DNA from 2 places in the Neobacillus sedimentimangrovi genome. Region 2 is predicted to be linked to the other one. Evidence: a T-box and tRNA genes for the amino acid it is inferred to sense, from the RefSeq annotation. Region 2 holds a T-box; the other holds one or more tRNA genes.
The links. The T-box of region 2 lies ahead of GZA11_RS11490 (glycine--tRNA ligase). A T-box ahead of a tRNA ligase gene usually reads a tRNA of that ligase, here a tRNA-Gly.

Region 1 (5,799 bases), on a different contig from region 2:
TCCTCTAGACACCACACTAGCTTCTTTCTCTAATACATCCACTAGATCTGGTATAGCCGATTTGTCCTTAAAATGGGCCAATGCTAACATTGCGTTCCTTTGAATCGGTTTCTTCCCTCTCCAAGCTCCAGCCAAATATCCGAACTTTGATTTAAATTCTCGGTTGCTTAATTTCAGGATTGGCTTCAGCAATGGCTTCACAATCTCTGGGTCGGGCTCCATCTCCTCATGAAAATGAAAGTTTTTACCCTTATTATGCGGGCAAGCGGTTTGACAAGAGTCACATCCATATAGACGGTTGCCAATTTTTTCCCTAAACTCATCCGGAATAAGTTCTTTTGTCTGTGTTAAATAGGAAATACAGCGTTGTGCATTAATTTGTCCTCCTTGAACTAGTGCACCGGTTGGACAAGCTTCTAAACATTTCGTACAGGAGCCACATTGGTCTTCCACTGGCGTATCAGGAGGAAAAGGAATATTTGTAATCATCTCACCTAAGTAAACATAGGAACCAAACTCGGGAGTAATAATCGCACAGTTTTTTCCACTCCATCCAATGCCAGCCCGTTCGGCCACTGCCCGATCAGAAAGCTCGCCAGTATCAACCATCGATTTTAATCGAGCTTCTGGTAGTTTCGATAAAATAAATGCCTCAAGTTTTTGAAGTCTTTCCCTTAGGATATGATGATAATCCTGTCCCCAAGATGCGCGTGCAAACATCCCCCGTCGCATTCCTTTTTTTCCTTCTACCCGATCTGTCATTTTTGAAGGATAAGCAAGGGCAATGGAAATAATAGATTGAGCCCCATCTAACAATAGTCCCGGAGTGACTCGCTTTTCGATATCCGGCTCTTCAAACCCAGATTGATAACCTAGTTCCTGTTGTCGAATCAAGCGGTTTTTTAATTCTTTAAAAGGTTCTGCAGAAGTAAATCCTATCTTATCAATTCCTATTTCTTTACTATAGGCAATGATTTCTTGTTTTAATTGTTGAGCGTCCATCATTTACCTCCCTTCACTTACGTTTATCTATATCAAATGGGTTATTTTTTAGGTTGCACATCTATCTATGATAAACTATTTTTAGATAAATTTGGAGGTGGAATCGTTGGAAATTGAGCTTTCATCGGAAATTACTGAACTAATTCCCAATTTTAAATTAGGTGTAATTGAATATAAGAATATTACTATTGGAGATTCACCGCAAATGCTTCGAGGGAGACTCCAGCTTTTCCAAGAATCTATTTATTTTGATTTAGAAGGAAAAAGTGTAACCGATCTTCCCGGCATTCAAGAATGGAGAAAAATCTTTAAATTAATAGGGAAAGATCCAAACCGTTATCGCCACTCAGCCGAAGCTTTGTATCGAAGAGTTCAAAAACAAAATTATCTTTCTTCTGTTCAAAGTGCAATTGATTTAAATAATTTCTTCTCACTAAAATACCAGGTACCAGTGGGTATTTATGATTTGGATTTGCTCCAAGGACCAGTCAAAGTGCGCATTGGCATGGAAGGCGAAGAATACATAGGTTTAAATGGGAGGAAAAATTCAGCGGAACATCTTTTATTGACATTCGACCAAAAAGGACCATTTGGAACACCCTTCGTTGATTCGGAAAGAACAGCTGTAACAAATGCAACAAAAAACGCCTTACAAATCGTTTATATAAGACCATCTACAGATTGTACAAATGCCCATAAAATGACAGAATCACTCATGAACATGTTTGTTCAAATACATGGAGGAGAAGCTTCGTATCAAATAATTGGGTGTCTATAACCAGAAAAGTGCAAGTCCCCCTACTTAGCGGCGTACGGCCTAGAGCTCTCCAATTGAGATAAAGGAAGTATGATGAAACGAAAGGTGATTCGATATTGACTCATCGTAGGGCGGGGAGTGTTGGCTTCTCGCCAACTAAGGGGTTTACGAAAGACAGTTCTCGAAATCAAATATACTTTTAAATAAATAAATAAAAAAACGCAACATATCGTTCTTTTGCGAAACAATACACTGCGTTGATTATGTATGGAGCGGGTGATGGGAATCGAACCCACAACAACAGCTTGGAAGGCTGTGGTTTTACCACTAAACTACACCCGCACTTTATATAAATTTGTCGAATTAATGAACCATCGACGTTTATTATAATACATAGAAATGCCGTGGTCGTCAAGAGCAAATTGCAGGTTTTTGTCGAATTTTTTTAGAAAATATTAAAGTACATTTTTGCTGTTAAATGGGAAATAAAATGAGCACTAAATGTGCTCTATTTTTGTTAGCTATTTTAGTCTTTTTTAATTGGTTATATAACTGAATACTGAAATAAAGGCAACATACCCTAGTATCAATAAAAGATGAAGAACAATTCCAACAATACTACAAATAAACCCTACAGTTGCTAACGCTTTGCCACTTTCATTTGTATTATTAATCTGTTTTACAGCTTTCCTTGAAAAAACGATTCCAATAATCCCTAAGATCAAACCAATAAAAGGAATAAATAATGATAAAATACCAACTGTTATAGAAACTACTGAACTATTATTTATTTGATTTTGTTCTGACATTTCTTTTCCCCCTTTTAGATAACTTTACCATTTTTTATCAAACTTGGATATATCTTAAACCTTTTATTGGTGAACTCTTAGGGGATTGATCATTTACATTAAAAATTTACATGCTACTTCTTCGAGTACCAACGAAGTTTGATCGATTTTACAATCCACTTTTGTAAACGCAAAAGGATGAATCATAGAAATATTACCTATATCGTGAAGCAATGTGTCATCAAAATAATCTCTTTACAAACTGATGACCAAGATTAAAAATAATAGGAACATGTTAAAGATCGAAATTGACTGAAGCTTCCCTAGATAATAAGTATTTATTAATCAAAATCAATTTCTTCTTCTACTTTTAGTATCCTTCCTGATCTCGCCAGAATTTCTACTTCAAATAACCTGTTATCTTCTGTTAATATGAACACTTCATAAACTAAAACACCATTTTCTAAATCCATATCTACGTGTTGAATGGTCCCAGGCACACGATTAAGGGCAATTTCTTGAGCTTGCTCCTTTGTAATTCTTTGTCTATACATGGATGAAGGAGTGTGATAATAATAATTTCCGTTCATTTGTAAATTTCCTCCCCAACAAAAGTTCAACTCATTTATCCATATGTAGTAGACAAATTTTTTGTGTAAATCCCTACCCAATTTCTTTAGTGATACTTCTTAAATAATAGAATGATTATTCACACAGTGATTTAATTCAAACTTGTTGAATAAATGATTGTTGAATGTTGTCTCTTTCCAATTAAAAAAACTTATGATTCAATTAGAACGTAAAAGTATACAATTGGAAATAATGTTTGGGTGATTAAATGTATTGGAAACTAAGAATACCTTTATTTTTATTAGTGTTAGGAACCATTTCTGGTCTAGTTCAACAATATCCAAAAGTCTTTCTTGTATATACCAATTATTTTATAAGAAGTGCTGTTTTTATTGGTCTCATTGGCATTATCTTTTCCATTTTAGAAATGACAAAAATGAACGAAAAAAAAGTTCATTTTACGGTCGGTATTGTTTTAATTTTCATAGGTGTTTTAATTGATTATTTGATGGAATAAAACCATAGAACTTTCACAAACATTTAAGTTGTGAAAGTTCTATTTCCAAAATATACAATATCGTTTTCAAAGCAAAAAAAACATTACTTCATTAAGAAGTAATGCTTATTACACTTATTAATCACACTGTAAAATCATTCATATTACTTTTTTGAGAAGAAGTGTTTCTTAGATAATCCTTTATAGAACTCTTTCTTAACTGGTATTGATCCACTCATTTTCTTAATGGAATTGTACGTCAATTTTATTTTTGGTGTTTTGGGTTAGTTTTGGCATTCTTACTTCGAGTACGCCATTTTTATAAGTGGCCTTAACTCCTTCACTAGAAACAGGACTAGGTAGTGAAACAGTTCTATGAAAACTACCAGTATAGCGTTCTTTTCTATACATATTCTCTTCTTTAACTTCGTTCGTTTTATTCATCGTGCCACTAATGGTTAACATATTGTTTTCAATATCAATGTTGATGTCCTCTTTCTTTTCAATGCCAGGAATATCACAAGTGGCTATCACTTCATGGTCAGTTTGGTGAACATCTACCCTAATGTTTCCAAGATGGTTTTCATGAGCAAAATCAAAAGGGAAGTTAGAAAAAAAACGGTCAAAGTCTCTCCTTACATTGGCTAATTGTCTAAATGGATCATAAGGTGTTAATGCCATAAGTACAGCCTCCTATGTGATTTTTTTTACTTTTGTATTATTTACTCTTAGCTGTAAGTTATTCGCATTAACAAGTTAATTCTTATTGAATTACCATTCGAAAAACAACATAAGGAACTCCACTTTAAAAAATGCTTTGCAAAAGAATAGGTTTACCCATTTCGATTCATTTGGAATCTTAATGCGGCATTTACAAAATTTTTAGCTGCCCCCTCACAAGAATTCAAATATATATGTGCATAGCTTGCCACGACATTTTGTTGATGAAAACCGTCAATATACTCACGCCCGTCACTGGTTTTTGCAGTATAGAAATCCGATGAAATCTCAGAGCTTGCGACCCGAGACTGGTGAAACTCCTGACCGCGAATGACCGTTCCGGCACAACCGAGTAACGAATCGTGACGTGTTGTCAGCTCGATGTATCGAATTTGCAAATAGGACGAGTCCATCACAAAATCAACGGGTAAAACACCACTCATTGAGTAGGTTTTTCCGACAAATCCAGTCAGCGAACGCCCGAGATAAATCAGTCCTCCACATTCGCCGAAAATCGGCATTCCTAGTTTAGCAGCATGACGCAGTTGCGCAGCCAGATTGACGTTATCCTCGAGTTCACGAGCGAAACTCTCTGGATATCCACCGCCAAAATACACAGCATCCGTAACAGGAGGCAACGTGTCTCCCTTGATTGGGGAAAACTCCACGATTTCAAATCCCGCCTCTTTCAGAGCTAATAAATTTTCCTCATAATAAAAACAAAACGCAGCATCACGGGCGACAGCTAAACGAGCAGATTGTGTGCGAATTGCAAGCTTCGAGGATGAAGATTTTGGGATTTTATTTGCTTTTAACTCCAATCCAAAAATCTTATCGACATCCATTTGCTTTGCGACGTGATTTAATGTTTATGGCAAACTAAAAATGTACAGTTTGGCAATTAATTTATGTAGCCCTTTTCGGGCATAAAAAAAACCACTTGCCAACATCCCTACATTCAAATACACTTCCTGTTATTGGGCAAAAATGACAGGAGGCGATGAAGGAGATGTTAGCAGTGGCAGAAATTAATTATATCAGACATGAAGCAAATAAAAAAGGGCGTTCGTATAGCTCTATTGCCAAACAAATGAGTCGAGACCGTAGAACGGTTCGGAAATGTGCAGAGATGGAGGATTTTAGTCCTTCAGAAGTACCAAAGCAAAAACGAAAAGCAAAAGTCATGGATCCTGTGAAACCGATTCTAGATCAATGGCTTCAAGAAGACTTGAAGAAGAAAAAGAAGTTTCAACGAACTGCTCAACGGATGTATACGCAACTTGTCGAAGAATATGGGTTTGAAGGTTCCGCACGATCCGTTCGGCATTATGTATCCCAACGTAAAAAACAGCTTTCCGAAGAGACAGAAACAGCTGCATTGCCATTAGAGTCAAAGCCAGGAACAGCTCAAGTGGACTTTGGGGAGGCACCATTTAAATATCGTGGAGAAGTAGTGACATGGCCAT
Region 2 (15,421 bases):
TTGAACCAAGTAGGTATTCCAGAGGCAACCTATCATTATTATGTCAAACAGATGCATCAAGTAGATCCAGATAAAGATTGGAAAGCCTTGATTTTAGAAGTATTTAAAAAACATGAAGGTCGATATGGTTATCGACGTATTCACGCCGAATTGAAAGCACAAGGATATATAATCAATCACAAAAAAGTACAGCGAATTATGCAAGAATTAAACCTAAAATGTGAGAAATTTGTACGCAAATCACGTTATAAATCTTATAAAGGGACAGTAGGAAAAGTGGCAAAAAACCGATTAAATCGCCGATTCTACACACCATATGCCCTTCAAAAAGTAGTCACAGACGTAACAGAATTTAAATGTACAAATGATGAAAAGCTGTATTTAAGTCCAGTCGTGGATTTATATAACGGAGAAATCATTGGATTTAGTATGTCAAAGCGCCCTACATTGGATTTTGTGATAGATTCATTAAAACAAGCGTTACCAGTCATTCACGAACGTGCAAAATATCGAACAACCATTCATTCGGATCAAGGTTGGCATTATCAACATAAAAAATGGGTACAAACATTAAAGCAGAATAAGATTTTTCAAAGTATGTCACGCAAAGGTAATTGTGCAAATAATGCCGCAATGGAGAATTTCTTTGGGTTACTGAAACAAGAAATCTATTATGGAGAAGCATTCATTTCCTATGAAGAATTGAAAAAGAAAATCGAAAAATATATCGATTATTATAACAATGTGCGAATAAAACAAAAACTGGCTGGTATGAGTCCAGTTGAATATCGAATTCATACCAGCCAATTAATTGCATAATGAAAAACTCTAACTTTAAGGGGTCACTACCTTTAAGCCGCACCTTTTATCAGAATAAAATTTTTTCTTGTAAAAAGCTTACAAGTTGGTCAATTGGTATTCTTGTTTGTTCCATCGTATCCCTGTCCCTTACTGTCACCATATGGTCTTCTTGTGAATCAAAATCATAGGTGATACAGAAAGGTGTACCAATTTCATCATGACGACGATATCTCTTACCGATTGAGCCAGCCTCATCATAATCCACATTGAAATGCTTAGATAATGTTGAAAATACCTCTCTTGCCCCATCTGATAATTTTTTGGACAATGGCAATACAGCTGCCTTAAATGGTGCAAGGGCAGGGTGAAAATGCATGACAGTACGAGATGTTCCGTCCTCTAGCTGTTCCTCATCATACGCATCAATTAAAAACGCAAGGGCTACCCGGTCTGCTCCAAGAGATGGCTCGATACAATAAGGAATGTATCGTTCATTCGTTTCTGGATCAATGTAATTAAAATCTTCACCTGAGAATTGCATATGTTGTTTTAAATCATAGTCTGTTCTTGAAGCAATACCCCAAAGTTCTCCCCATCCGAACGGAAACTTGTATTCAAAGTCAGTAGTGGCATTACTGTAATGAGACAATTCATCCTCAGAATGATCGCGAAGTCTTAAATTTTCTTTATTCAGACCTAATGACAACAGCCATTCTTCTGCAAACCGCTTCCAATAATCAAACCATTTCAACTCCTCTCCCGGTCGACAGAAAAACTCAAGCTCCATTTGCTCAAACTCTCTTGTGCGGAAGGTAAAGTTACCTGGTGTAATTTCATTACGGAAGCTTTTTCCTATTTGCGCAATTCCAAAAGGAAGTTTTTTACGCATAGTACGCTGAACATTTTTAAAGTTTACAAAAATACCTTGAGCTGTTTCCGGGCGAAGAAAAATTTCATTCGCACTTGACTCTGTAACACCTTGGAACGTTTTAAACATTAAATTAAATTGACGAATTCCTGTAAAATCATGACTGCCGCAATCTGGACAAGCTATATGATGTTCGTTTATTAACTTCTCCATTTTATCAAAAGGGAGGCCATCTACAACCATTTCAATTCCTTTTTCTTCAAGCGCATTTTCGATTAATTTATCTGCACGGTGGCGTGCCTTACAATTTTTACAATCAATCATAGGATCATTAAAGTTACCAATATGTCCAGATGCTTCCCAAGTCCGTGGATTCATCAAAATACTTGCATCTAAGCCTACATTATATGGAGATTCTTGAACAAATTTTTTCCACCAAGCGGCTTTAATATTATTTTTAAGTTCAACTCCTAATGGGCCGTAATCCCATGTATTAGCTAGACCCCCATAAATTTCTGAACCAGGAAAGATAAAACCTCTGTGTTTAGCATGTGAAACAATTTGTTCCATTGATACACTCATTGCTTTAACTCCTTTTTCCAAATATTAAATAAAAAACTCCCGACCCTATGCTAAATGAAGCATAGGGACGAGAGTATACCCGCGGTTCCACCCTATTTGCCGCTTATAAAAAGCAGCCACTTTAAAAAATGTATACATCATTGCTCAGGAACGCCCTTCCTTAACACTCTATACCCTAGCTTCCACCGTCCTAGGTTCGCTTTTATAGAGGATGTTAAGTACTCCTTTCCGTCAACGCAATTATTAATTTTAATGCTAATAATAACCAAAATAATATGGAATGTCAATAAGTGCTATAAAAGATTCCGAAATTCTTCCATTGCATTTAGAAATTTTTTCGTTTTAAGATGTAGGCCTGAGTATTCTTCATAGTAAGCTGAAATCACTTTTTTTAGTTCCTCTTTTGTTTCATTCCTAACAGATATAGTACCTAATCTTGATAAATCAAAATAGTAAAACAACCTTAATAATTTAACGGTAGCTGGTGAAATTTTGAGATGATAGGGGTCTTTGTCTAAACAGCGATGACATAAAAAACCACCTTCACGGATCGAAAAAGAAAAATGTCCGTCAGTACTCGCACAAACGGAACATTGATTTAAAATTGGGTATAATCCTAAAACATTTAGCATTTTCATCTCATAAATGTTCATTAAAATATCTGGGTCATTGCCTTCATTCAAATAGTGAAGCGTTTGAAATAATAACTCAAAATGAAAAGGATTTGGCTTTTTTTCCTCGGTACATTTATCAGTTAATTCAACAATATAACTAGCATATGCAGTTAAAAAAATATCTTCTCCGATTGATCGCATGGAGTTTATAATTTCTCCCTGCTGCAAATTTCCTAATCCCTTCCCTTTTTGAATTAAGAAATAACCATAAGTAAATAGCTGGGTAATGGAAGAAAGGCGGCTATTGGGCTTTTTAGCCCCTTTCGCCATTACGCCAATCTTCCCCCATTCCCTAGTATATATTGTTATAATTTTATTCGTTTCTCCATAATCTGTAGTTCTAATTATGATGCCTTCACATCTTTGAAACAAGACTTTCACCATCCAAGGGCGTACGACTGCTAGAGAATTGGATAATCAATTTGTGCTAGCTCTTCATCTAGTTTACTGGGTATTTCGATTTCTTGTTTTTCTTTCTCCAATTCTTTAAAAAGGAGATATGTGTCAATATTACCTGTTTGGCTAAATATTTTCCACGTAAAATCCAACACGAAAACCCCACCTTTCAATATTTGACTAGCAATAATACAACCAAACCTTACATTTATCTTAGCCAGCCTACGCACTAATCATAATACGTAAATATTGTAAATTCTTTTTAGGCATATATTTCAGATGGTTATAATAACTTAGTTAAAGCGAATCCCTTAATATTCGTCTTCATTAAAACCATATTCCCTGAGCTGCGACATTTTATTTCGCCAATCCTTTTGGACTTTTACCCAAAGCTCCAGGAACACTTTTGAACCTAGGAGATTTTCGATATCTACTCTTGCGCGTTTTCCGATTTCTTTAAGCATGCTCCCTTGTTTGCCAATAATAATCCCTTTTTGGGAATCACGCTCAACAATGATAGTGGCCATAACATGAATAATGTTCTTACCCTCTTTGCGCTCCATTTTATCCATAACAACAGCCAGTGAGTGAGGAACTTCTTCCCTTGTTAAATGCAGAGCCTTTTCTCTTATCAATTCCGTAATAATAAACCTTTCAGGATGGTCAGTTACTTGATCTGCAGGATAATATTGCGGTCCCTCAGGTAATATATCTTTAATTTGAGAAAGTAATCGCTCTACATTATTCCCCTCTAGAGCAGATATAGGAACGATTTCCTTAAAAGGATACTTTTCTTTATACGTTTCAATAATCGGCAGCAATTCATCAGGGTGAATTTGGTCAATTTTATTAATAACGAGGAATACCGGTGTGTTAATGGATTGGAATTTTTCAAGAATATATTCTTCTCCACGGCCAAACCCTTCTTCCGCATTGACCATAAATAAAATTAAGTCTACTTCTTTTAGAGTATTTTGAGCTACCTTCATCATAAAGTCGCCTAATTTATGTTTTGGTTTGTGAATGCCTGGCGTATCGATAAATACCATTTGTACATCAGGAAGGGTTAATACTCCTTGAATTTTGTTTCGTGTTGTTTGCGGCTTGTCACTCATTATAGCGATTTTTTGCCCAATGACCCGATTTAAAAATGTTGATTTACCGACGTTTGGCCTACCAATTATAGATATAAATCCTGACTTAAAGCTGTTTTTTTCATGTATATTACTTAGCATGTAAATCCTCCGGTGAAAAAGCTCCTGGTAATAATTCTTCAACAGTAAGTTCTTGAATATCCCCTTTTAGATTCGTTAATACAACCTTCATGTCACGTGGACATAACTCTGAAATTACTTGCCGGCAAGCACCGCATGGAGGGCAAGGGCGTTCGGTATCAGCTACAACGGCCATTGCTTTGAACTCTCGATCTCCTTCTGAAAACGCTTTAAAAAGCGCAGTCCGTTCTGCACAATTACACATACTATAAGCTGCATTTTCAATATTACAGCCACCATATATGTTTCCATCTTTGGTTAAGAGAGCTGCTCCCACGGCAAATTTTGAGTAAGGAACATAGGCATTTTCTCTTGCTGCTTTTGCTTCTTCAATTAGTTGATTTATGTTCACTAGTCATTCTTCCTTTCCAGCAATTTACTGCTGTTTCTTTATTTTACCTCAATTTGAAACCAAAATCATTAATTGTAAAGAAAAAATATCAAAAATTTTAAATTGTTGAAATATTCTCTAAAATAAACCTAATTATTAATTTGGTTTAGTCATTTTATCGAATTTCTCAACTAATTTCAATTGTTCTTAACAGCTTAAACACATAAGGTATAAAAATTAATGCACCAATTATGATCGAAACAAACGCATAAACCAATACCGCACCTGCAGCCACATCTTTCGCCTGCTTTGCTAAAGGTTTATACTCCAATGTAACGAGATCAACCACCCTCTCGATCGCGGTGTTTACCATTTCAAGACAAAACATCCCACTAATAAGTATCAGAACTATCAGCCATTCCATTTTATCAATAGAAAAATAAAATGACATCAATAATACAATACATGAACTGAGCAAATGAAATCTCATATTTCTTTCATGCTTAACGACGGTTACAATTCCTTCAATCGCATAAATGAAGGAATACCAGAATGGTTTATCCCTATGCTTCTCTTGTAAGTCCATACGCCTCTAAGATTTCCTTTTGTAGAGTGAACATTTCCTTTTCATCTTCCTCTGTCATATGATCATAACCTAAAAGATGCAAAAAACCGTGAATTGCTAAAAATCCCAGCTCGCGTAAATAAGAGTGGCCATATTCTTCTGCCTGCTCCCTTGCTTTCGGTACAGAAATTATGATGTCTCCCAAAATACGAGGCATATCTACACCAACTAATTCCATTTCGCCTTCCCCAAGCTCTTCCATTGCAAAAGAAATTACGTCAGTTGGTGCATCCTTTCCCCGATAATCGCGGTTTATTTCTTGAATTTTTTCATTGGTTACATAAGTAACGGAAACTTCACTATGTTTCTCAACCTTTAGTTTATTTGCAGCAAAATTTAACAATCTTTCTATTTCAAGTATTTGCTGTTCTGTTAATTCCTTTGTTTCATCTGTGCTATCAATCAGTAATGTCATGCTTGCTTCACCTTCTTTGTTAGTTCAGGGTATTCAATCCTAGAATGGAAGATTCCCTTTAATGTTTCACATAAAGTATACGACACCGTTTCAATTTCCTTCATTGTGAGGTCGCATTCATTCAATTGGCCATCCTGTATTCGGTCAGCAATTATTTTCTTTACAAGCGACTCAATCAACTCAGGTGTTGGATTAGGAATGGATCGCACTGCTGCCTCAACACTGTCCGCAATTCCTATCACGGCACACTCCTTAGACTGAGCCTTAGGACCTGGGTAACGAAAATCTTCTTCTTTAATTTTAGAATGAGGATTCATTTGAAGCTCTTTATGGTAAAAAAATTGCAATAAGCTTGTTCCATGATGCTGCTCGGCAATATCAACGATTTCTTTAGGCATTTGGTATTTGCGTAAAATATTGGCCCCATCGACAGCATGAGCAATTATAATACTCGCACTTTTATCCGGTGTCAATCGATCATGAGGATTATCCTGATTCATTTGATTTTCTATAAAAAAGTGTGGCCGCTTTGTTTTTCCAATATCGTGGTAATAGCTACCTACTCTAGCAAGAAGACCATTTGCCCCTATTGCCTCACAGGCCGATTCTGCTAAATTTGCCACCATGACACTGTGATGATAGGTTCCCGGAGCTTCCATTAAAATCTTCCTCAATAAAGGATGATTTGGATTGGACAATTCGATCAGCCTCATGGTAGACAGAATACCAAAGCTCGCTTCAAAAAATGGTAATAATCCTATCGTTAATACGGCAGATATGAGCCCGGAAACAAGAGCGGCAATAAAGTAATATCCATATTCGATCCCGGAAAAGTGTCCATTTGGTAAAAACATCACTGCCAATAAGGTCATAAGATTTACAATTGCAGCAAATAATCCTGCCTGTAGGATTCTTGATCTTTGATTTTGATTACTTAAATAAAGGATACCTGCCAAGGAACTAAATAAAATATAAAATCCTACAGAGAAATTTAGTGTTCCAGACACTCCTTCATTAAATAAAATGCTACCGCATAGTGATAGGATTACGGATGTTAAAATAGCCAGTTTCTCATCAATTAAAATTTTTAACAGCATACCAGCTAATGCAGCAGGAAACAAATATCCTACCCAAGGATAATTATAAAATTGCAGCAGACTAATAATCTTCATGAGAAAAATCGACAAAACAAAAATTAATCCAAACAACAAAAGATAAGTTTGTCTCTTTTCTGGTAATGAAGATTTCATTAGATAAAAATTATAATATATGGCTGAAAGCATAATTACAATAAGCATGATTAAGCCAATAAACGGTTTATAAGTTTTTTCATTCTGAAGAAGACCAACAAGCTTTAATTGGCGATATATTTCTTGGTCAATTAGTTCCCCTTCTTCTACGATGACTTGTCCTTGAAGAATTTTAACCGGCTCTACGCTTTCGGCAGCCTTTTGACGCAGTTCTTCTGTAGCGGTAGGGTCATAAAATTCATTTTGTATGACCGCATATCTTCCCAGCTCAATAGCCGCCATTCTTAAATTATCATTCAAGGCTGTATACTTTAATTCTTCTTCCAGACTTTTTTTGGCATTCTCTACTTCATCAGCAGGAATTCTTTTCGTCATTACATTATTGATAGCGGTCACCGTTAAATCTTTAGCAATCGATAACTCATCATTACTTGCTTGTACTAATGCCGTAAATACTTGGTTCGATAAATCCTTAGTCACTGTAGGTGTCAACTTTCCAGTTAACATGGTAATTTTTTCTTCCGTACTTGGTTCAGAGGTTGGTAATTGATCTTCAGCAGTTTCCTCCTCCGATTCCTTCAAGTTTTCACTTATCTCATCATTAACTTCAGAGGCTGCATTGAATATCGAGGAAATTAGGTCTACTCGATTTTGAGCATATTCATTTTTTAATGTATATACAGGTTGAACTTGATTGCGAGCCTCGGCCCGTTTTCTTTCTGTACTTTTTTTATCCTCAACAGTCCCGGGAGAGCGTATCGTCTTTTCTGCCACAGAAAAAAGATCAACATCCAACTTTTCAGGTTTTACATTTGTATACATTGCTGTATACAAAACAAGGCCTAACACAATGAAAAAGAGAATTCGGAAAAAAGAAATATCCAAAAGTTTTCTAATTCGAATGAAATGCTGCTGCAGTTTTTCCAACAATATCCCTCCAACTACGGCTTGCAAAATGAAATTAACATGTTTTGTCAAAAGTATTTTAGATAAAAACGAACTTTATGTAAAATGATAACAGTTTTTTGGATATATTTCACTATTTTCCATATTGACTCACAGAAAAGTTATATTATTAAAACAAATATGTAGGTGTCCCAAATGTCTTTTTACCCTTCTTTTTGTAATTTAAACCGTAAAAGGGGATCTTATTTGTTTTACACACAATTTGCGAGATTTAGAAATATAATTATTCAAAAGTTTAAATAAAAAAGCTGAGCCCAAAAAAGTCGTTTAAAAGGACGTTTGGGTCAGCTTCTCAGTTTCTTTTTTATTTTCCTTTTTTATCATAGGCTTCAATAATTCTACCTACTAGAGGATGACGTACTACATCACTTTGCTCCAAATAGACAAATGAAATGCCATTCACATTTTTCAATATTTCTTCAGCCTCGACTAATCCTGACTTTACCCCTTTAGGCAAATCAATTTGGGTGTGATCACCGGTAATCACCATTTTCGATCCAAATCCGAGTCTTGTCAGAAACATCTTCATTTGAGCATGGGTCGTATTTTGTGCTTCATCTAATATAACAAAGGCATCGTCAAGCGTTCGCCCTCTCATATAGGCAAGCGGAGCAATTTCAATCGTTCCGCGTTCAATTAAGCGGCCAGTATGCTCTACCCCCAAAATATCGTGCAAGGCATCATACAATGGCCTTAAATATGGGTCAACCTTCTCCTTTAAATCTCCAGGAAGGAAACCAAGACTCTCCCCTGCTTCCACAGCAGGTCTAGTCAGAATGATACGATTTACTTGGCCGTTTTTCAAAGCATTTACTGCCATCACAACAGCCAAGTAGGTTTTACCAGTACCGGCTGGACCTATGCCAAATACTAAGTCACTTTTGTTAATGGCCATAATATATTGCCTTTGACCAAGTGTTTTAACCCGGATCGTTTTTCCTTTAATATTTTTTCCAATAACTTCATCGTATAAATTCACATAATAATCTAATGTTCCTTTTTCTGCCATTTGAATGGCATAAAGCACATCTCTTGGGCCTATATGAATACCTTTACGAATCACTAGCATTAATTTGTCCAAAATCTGTCTAGCGACAGCAACTTGAGTTTCATCACCTGACAGGCTGACCGATTCGCCTCTTGTAATCATTTTGACGCCAAGCTCTTCTTCAATGATTTTTAAATTTTGATCTGAGTTACCAAGTAAAGCAATGGCCTCTGCCGGATTTTCAAGCTGTACATCAATAACTGTTAACTTCTCTGTCATTCACGAGTCTCCTTGGAAATCGGTTGTTCTACTGCGATGTTTTCAATCATTTTAAAATGTATATCCAGTATAACTTTACCATTTTTTACTTCCTTGTGTAAAATCTTTTCATCTTTAAACATAGCATCTTCATCCAATTGACTTTTTATTTCTTTTTTAGCCCTTTCTAAAGCAATTTGTTCCGCCTGCTCTTTCGTATAAGATCGGATAATATCTTCACTTTCACGAATAGTGGTTTGAATATAGGAAACTGGAAGCACCCATTTTAAAAAATGAAGTTTATAAATGGTCTTTTCCGTTTCAAATTGCTTGTATTCTGGGGCTTTGAATCCCCAAATAGGTAACTCAAACTTTCCAAACGCAAGTGAATGTTTTCGTTTTTCATTTCCGTTTAATACTATAAACTTCGTATCAAGTGGCTGCTCCACATGACTTTTATACCAAGTTTCCCCCCACACTTTTCCCTTGGCAGGGACGAGTTTAACGTTTTCCCCATCTTGTCCGATTTCACCGGATACGAGTAATTGCCCTTTTTGCACATAGTCATGAATATCAACGACCTTTTTGCCTTCTTCCACAAATGTTTTTACAATGATTGCCTTCTTTTTCGCCACAAGGTTTTGTGGGGATAGTTCCTTTTGTTTTTCTGGTTCGTTTTTTTCGACTACTTGTAAATGATAGGTTGTCCCCTTTAATTCCACACCAACCCATGTTAGATTTCCGACATTATTAGTTAACTCTCTTTGTATTCCCTCTACATTTTTTACAAAAAATTGTAGTTTTCCAATTTTAACGCCCATCCTATCCAGTTCTTTGCGGATTTGATACTCAGTATCCGGTTTTGCACCTTTGATTTCTATGCCCCAAATGACGTTCGAAAGAAGAAATATGATTAAGAGAAATATTACCGCACCAGCAAGAAAACCGCTGTTCTTTAAGAGCCTCCTAAATAAAAACGGGACTCCATTTCTTTTTAAAAATGTGATTTGGCAATCTGTATGTCTAGCAAAATATCTGATGTTTTTGGCATCCTCGAGCTTCATTTGAAAAGTAATCGTTTCTGTTCCATGTCGTTTTACATTCCAAATAATTATTTCATTCCTTGTGAGGACATTAATAAATCGCTCGATTCCTTTCCCGGTAATTTTAACCGTAACCATTCCAAATAAAAAATCAATCCACTGGTTCTTCATTTTGTTCCTCCCGAATTTTCATTTATATATAAGACTTGATCAATTTTTCCTTCAAGTAGAATTTCTTCGGGTAGAATCGTCTTAATGACAAAAGATTTCCCCTTCACTAATAACTGTCCTTGTTTTAATAACAATCGGAGTTCTTTATCTGTAAACGCTAGAAGCCCTCGATGATTTTCAATGTAAATATGAATTTGTCCGATCATGGTGATTCGTGGTAAATCCATCATGACATCTTGAGGAAGATCCATTTTTTTAGCCATCCAATTTCGAACCCGCTGGCCCCATTTTTTTGCCATAAAAAAAGAACCCCCTTTCATCTCATGTTTATGAAATGAAAGGAGGTTCTAGCACACCTTTTTCCAATTGAGCATAATGGAATGATCCTGACACACAGGGGTGTCCTAAGATACCTGAGCTTTAGTAAACAAGAGCGATGTAGACATCTCAAATGCAATCACTTTCTGTTTTACAATGCTGTCGTAACCCCCTGTAGAGATTCTAACTGAGATCCAGGAATTACGTTAAACTATAAAGCAGATTCGGGAAGAGCGAAAGACTATTCGCTAAGGCTTTTCGAAGTCAAAGATTTACTTGCTTATTTAAGTAAAAAGACCACAGATTCCCCTGTGGTCTTTTTGAGTCAGAATACTATGAAAGGTGTTGTTGTACAAATTTATTTACAAGCGCTCCATCGGCTTTACCTTTTACTTTAGGCATAATCGCTGACATCACTTTTCCCATATCAGCTTTTGATGTTGCGCCAACTTCAAGGATCGTTTGTTTGACGATCTCGGTCAGCTCTTCTTCAGAAAGCTGTTTTGGCAAATACAGCTCGACAATTGCGATTTCTGTACGAAGTTTTTCAACCAGATCTTGACGTCCGGCTTTATCAAACTCATGGAGGGAGTCTTTGCGTTGTTTTAATTCGCGAGAAAGGACTGTTAACTCTTGCTCTTCGGAAAGTTCTTTCACACCAAGCTTAATTGCCTCATTTTGCAAGGAAGCTTTTATCATCCGAATCACAGAGAGTTTGTCTTTTTCTTTGTTTTTCATCGCTTGTTTCATGTCATTATTTAAACGCTCGAGAAGACTCATGTATTACACCCTCTTAATACTTACGTTTTCTTGCTGCTTCAGACTTTTTCTTACGTCTTACACTAGGTTTTTCGTAGAATTCGCGCTTTCTTGCCTCTTGCAAAGTACCAGTTTTTGATACAGAACGTTTGAAGCGACGAAGAGCATCTTCAAGCGATTCGTTTTTACGAACGACAGTTTTAGACATTCTCTTTCCCTCCCTCCGAAACACAACACACTTACATCAATCCATTTACTTTGCAATTATAATATAACCTTTAAACAAGGTCAACTGAAATTCGCAGTTTAAAACAGGTATGCACAATTTTTATACTTATTTTTTCACTTAGTTTTTATTTTCCTATAAAAGTGGCATGTCCCCTTCTGAGTGGCCATACAATGAAAGGAGAGGTGAAGACATGCTATATATTGTATTATTTATCATATTTATTTTATTATTTATTTTCGGGATGACCATTATTAGGTTTGGATTGTTTAATTTATCAGCAAATAAATTAAAGGGTTGGTTGATAAAATTAACTGGGACCCCATTAAAAGGTTTGATCACCGGAACTTTTATCACCGCTCTACTACAAAGCAGTTCGGCAGTTATGGTTATTACCATCGGGCTCATTTCCGCTAGAATTATGACATTCCCACAATCAATTGGAATTATTTTAGGAACGAATATCGGAACTACTTTTAAAACGGAACTGATAACCTTTAATCTAGACCGTATACTTGTTCCTTTAGCGATTATAGGGGCAATACTTATCATATTTAATCATATTAAAATAAGGAGTATCGGTATGCTCTTCTTTGGTATTGCCTCTGTTTTCACTGCTATGAAAGGCTTCGAATTATTAGCCCATCCGTTAACAGAGCTTTCAATGATCAAACAATTTATTATTTCGATTAATGATAATATTATACTTAGCCTCTTAACAGGAGCCGTGATAACTGCCATCATCCAATCCAGTACTGCTATGACCGGAATTACAATGGGATTTTTAACAGCTGGGCTTCTGCAGCTTGATGCAGGAATCGCCATTGTTTTCGGAGCCAACATCGGGACATGTATTACCGCCTTAATCGCCTCCATTGGCGGAGGGAAAGAATCAAAATTAGCTGCGTATGCTCATATATGGCTCAATGTTTTTGGTGTCTTATTGTTTACACCTTTTATCCCATTGCTTACCGAATATGCACCTTATTTAGCAAGTAATAAGATGGTACAATTGGCTCATATTAGCGTTTTATTTAATGTTATCTCATCTTTGCTCGTATTGCCATTTGCTACTAAATTCGGAGAAATGATACTGTTTTTACATGATAGAAAGCCGAATTCTCCAGTTATAAAGTAAAAGGACCGAACACGGTCCTTTTTAAATAGCTGCTTCTTTTCTTGTAAATATTTCTTCCTTTACCTCAGCCCGATCTTCGACAACACGGACAAATTGACCTTCGTTGTATGGATAACCGGCTTTTGTAATTTTTACCTTGACGATTTTGCCGATCATATCTTCTGTAGCAGGGAATACAACCTTTAAGTAGTTATCAGTGTAACCAACATAAAGACCGGAATTCGCTTGCTCTTTATACTCCTCTTCTGGGATCACTTCAAGAACTTCACCTTCAAATTGGGATGCATATTCTTTTGCAAGTTGATCAGATAAAGTTATCAAGCGATGAACACGTTCGTTTTTAATTTCTTCATCGATTTGATCTTCCATTCTAGCCGCAGGTGTTCCAGTACGTTTGGAATAAGGAAAAACATGAAGCTCAGAGAATTTATGTTCTTTAATAAAATTATAAGTTTCCATAAATTCTTCTTCCGTTTCACCTGGAAATCCAACAATAACGTCAGAAGTAACGGCAAGTCCCGGAAGAACCTCTTTCAACCGATTTAATCGTTCAGCAAAGAATTCCATTGTATATTTACGACGCATTCTTTTTAATACTGAATTAGAACCTGATTGTAATGGGATATGCAAATGACGAACCACAATTTTTGAATGCTTTATTACCTCTATCACTTCATCCGTAATTTGGCTAGCTTCAATTGAAGAAATACGCAAACGCTCTAATCCTTTAACTTCTTCTTCTAGATCACGGAGTAGCATAGCGAGGTTGTAATCCTTCATGTCTTCTCCATAACCGCCAGTATGGATTCCTGTTAAAACAATTTCTTTGTAACCTGCATCGACTAACTGTTGAGCTTGGCGAATAACTTCTTTCGGATCGCGAGATCTCATAAGGCCGCGAGCCCATGGAATAATGCAGAATGTACAGAAATTGTTACAACCTTCCTGAATTTTTAAAGAAGCGCGTGTCCGATCAGTAAAGGATGGAACGTCAAGTTCTTCATACACACGATTCTTCATGATATTGCTGACACCGTTAATCGGCTGGCGTTCCTTCTTATACTGTTCAATATAATCAAGCATTTTCACACGGTCCTGTGTACCAATAACAATATCTACGCCAGGAATAGCCATAATTTCTGCTGGAGAAGTTTGAGCATAACATCCTGTTACACAAATAACTGCATCTGGATTTTTCCTAACTGCTCTCCGAATCACCTGACGGCTTTTTTTATCACCTGTATTTGTTACCGTACATGTATTAATTACATAAACATCTGCTATGGATTCAAATTCAACTCTCTCATAGCCTTCTTGTTTAAAAAGCTGCCAAATGGCTTCTGTTTCATAGTGGTTAACCTTGCAACCTAGTGTATGAAATGCAACTGTTGGCATAATTCTCACCTCAATAATTCAAAATGATAGGAAATAGCCGCTAGTGAATACAATGGGGCCGTTTCCGCACGTAAAATTCGTGGACCAAGTCCACAAAGTCCAAAACCATTATTTTTTAATTGCTCAACTTCTTCTGCTGCCAGACCACCTTCGGGTCCAAACACAATAAGAAGTGATTCTCCAGGCTGCATTTTTTTTAAAACAGCAGAAAAAACGGAGGTTTCCCCGCTCCGACTTTCTTCTTCAAATGCAACCAATTTATAGTCAAATTCCTTGCTTTTTTCCAGCAATCCTTTCAATCTCACAGGCGTTGATATCTCAGGCACCATCACACGGTGAGATTGTTCTGCAGCTTCTTTAGCAATTTTTTGCCATCTCTCTACTTTTTTGGCTGCCTTTTTATCATCCCATTTAACAACAGATCTCGCTGCAGTATATGGGATAAATTGATGAGCCCCTAACTCAGTACCTTTTTGAATGATCCATTCGAGCTTGTCTCCTTTTGGAAGGCCGCTTGCGATGGCAACTGAGATAGGAAGTTCTGAATCCTCTTCTTTCCATTGTACAACGTCTGCAACGACTCTTTCATCGGTAATTTCTGCAAGCTTGCATAAAGCTTGTCGTCCATCTGGATCAACACAAATAATTTGATCGCCTATTTCCATCCGCATCACTTTAACGATATGATGACGGTCATTTTCGTCTATGAAAAAGCGATCTTCATTTGCTCGATGTTTAACAAAGTAGCGTTGCAATCCGAAGCACCCTCTCTAACACATAATACGATTTATTTTACTAAAATTTATCGAAAATATAAAGAAAAAAATAAAAGGGGACAAAGCATCCCCCCACCATCATCATTATAGTCTTTTTGAAATGATTGCAACCCAATCTTCCATTAAAATGGTTTCTACAATTTCGAATCCAGAATTAATTAAAGCTT

Region 1: it has a tRNA-Gly gene. The T-box ahead of GZA11_RS11490 (glycine--tRNA ligase) is inferred to sense a tRNA for this amino acid. The anticodon was not compared.

What each region holds. Positions count from the first base shown of each region.
Region 1 is NZ_JAAFZF010000079.1:315-6,113, forward strand. It holds gene queG (tRNA epoxyqueuosine(34) reductase QueG) at 1-1,002, opposite strand, end outside; gene GZA11_RS15865 (B3/B4 domain-containing protein) at 1,109-1,780, shown strand; tRNA gene GZA11_RS15870 (tRNA-Gly) at 2,028-2,101, opposite strand; gene GZA11_RS15875 (DUF4190 domain-containing protein) at 2,296-2,568, opposite strand; gene GZA11_RS15880 (PepSY domain-containing protein) at 2,889-3,137, opposite strand; gene GZA11_RS15885 (hypothetical protein) at 3,386-3,634, shown strand; gene GZA11_RS15890 (Hsp20/alpha crystallin family protein) at 3,857-4,294, opposite strand; gene GZA11_RS15895 (hypothetical protein) at 4,447-5,178, opposite strand; partial or broken gene GZA11_RS15900 (IS21 family transposase) at 5,343-5,799, shown strand, end outside.
Region 2 is NZ_JAAFZF010000034.1:141-15,561, forward strand. It holds gene GZA11_RS11485 (IS3 family transposase) at 1-819, shown strand, start outside; gene GZA11_RS11490 (glycine--tRNA ligase) at 869-2,251, opposite strand; T-box leader at 2,312-2,495, opposite strand; gene recO (DNA repair protein RecO) at 2,545-3,297, opposite strand; gene GZA11_RS11500 (YqzL family protein) at 3,327-3,476, opposite strand; gene era (GTPase Era) at 3,633-4,556, opposite strand; gene GZA11_RS11510 (cytidine deaminase) at 4,546-4,947, opposite strand; gene GZA11_RS11515 (diacylglycerol kinase family protein) at 5,114-5,512, opposite strand; gene ybeY (rRNA maturation RNase YbeY) at 5,490-5,966, opposite strand; gene GZA11_RS11525 (HD family phosphohydrolase) at 5,963-8,143, opposite strand; gene GZA11_RS11530 (PhoH family protein) at 8,487-9,449, opposite strand; gene yqfD (sporulation protein YqfD) at 9,446-10,642, opposite strand; gene yqfC (sporulation protein YqfC) at 10,639-10,941, opposite strand; gene GZA11_RS11545 (GatB/YqeY domain-containing protein) at 11,294-11,740, opposite strand; gene rpsU (30S ribosomal protein S21) at 11,754-11,927, opposite strand; gene GZA11_RS11555 (Na/Pi symporter) at 12,139-13,083, shown strand; gene mtaB (tRNA (N(6)-L-threonylcarbamoyladenosine(37)-C(2))-methylthiotransferase MtaB) at 13,105-14,478, opposite strand; gene GZA11_RS11565 (16S rRNA (uracil(1498)-N(3))-methyltransferase) at 14,484-15,233, opposite strand; gene prmA (50S ribosomal protein L11 methyltransferase) at 15,339-15,421, opposite strand, start outside.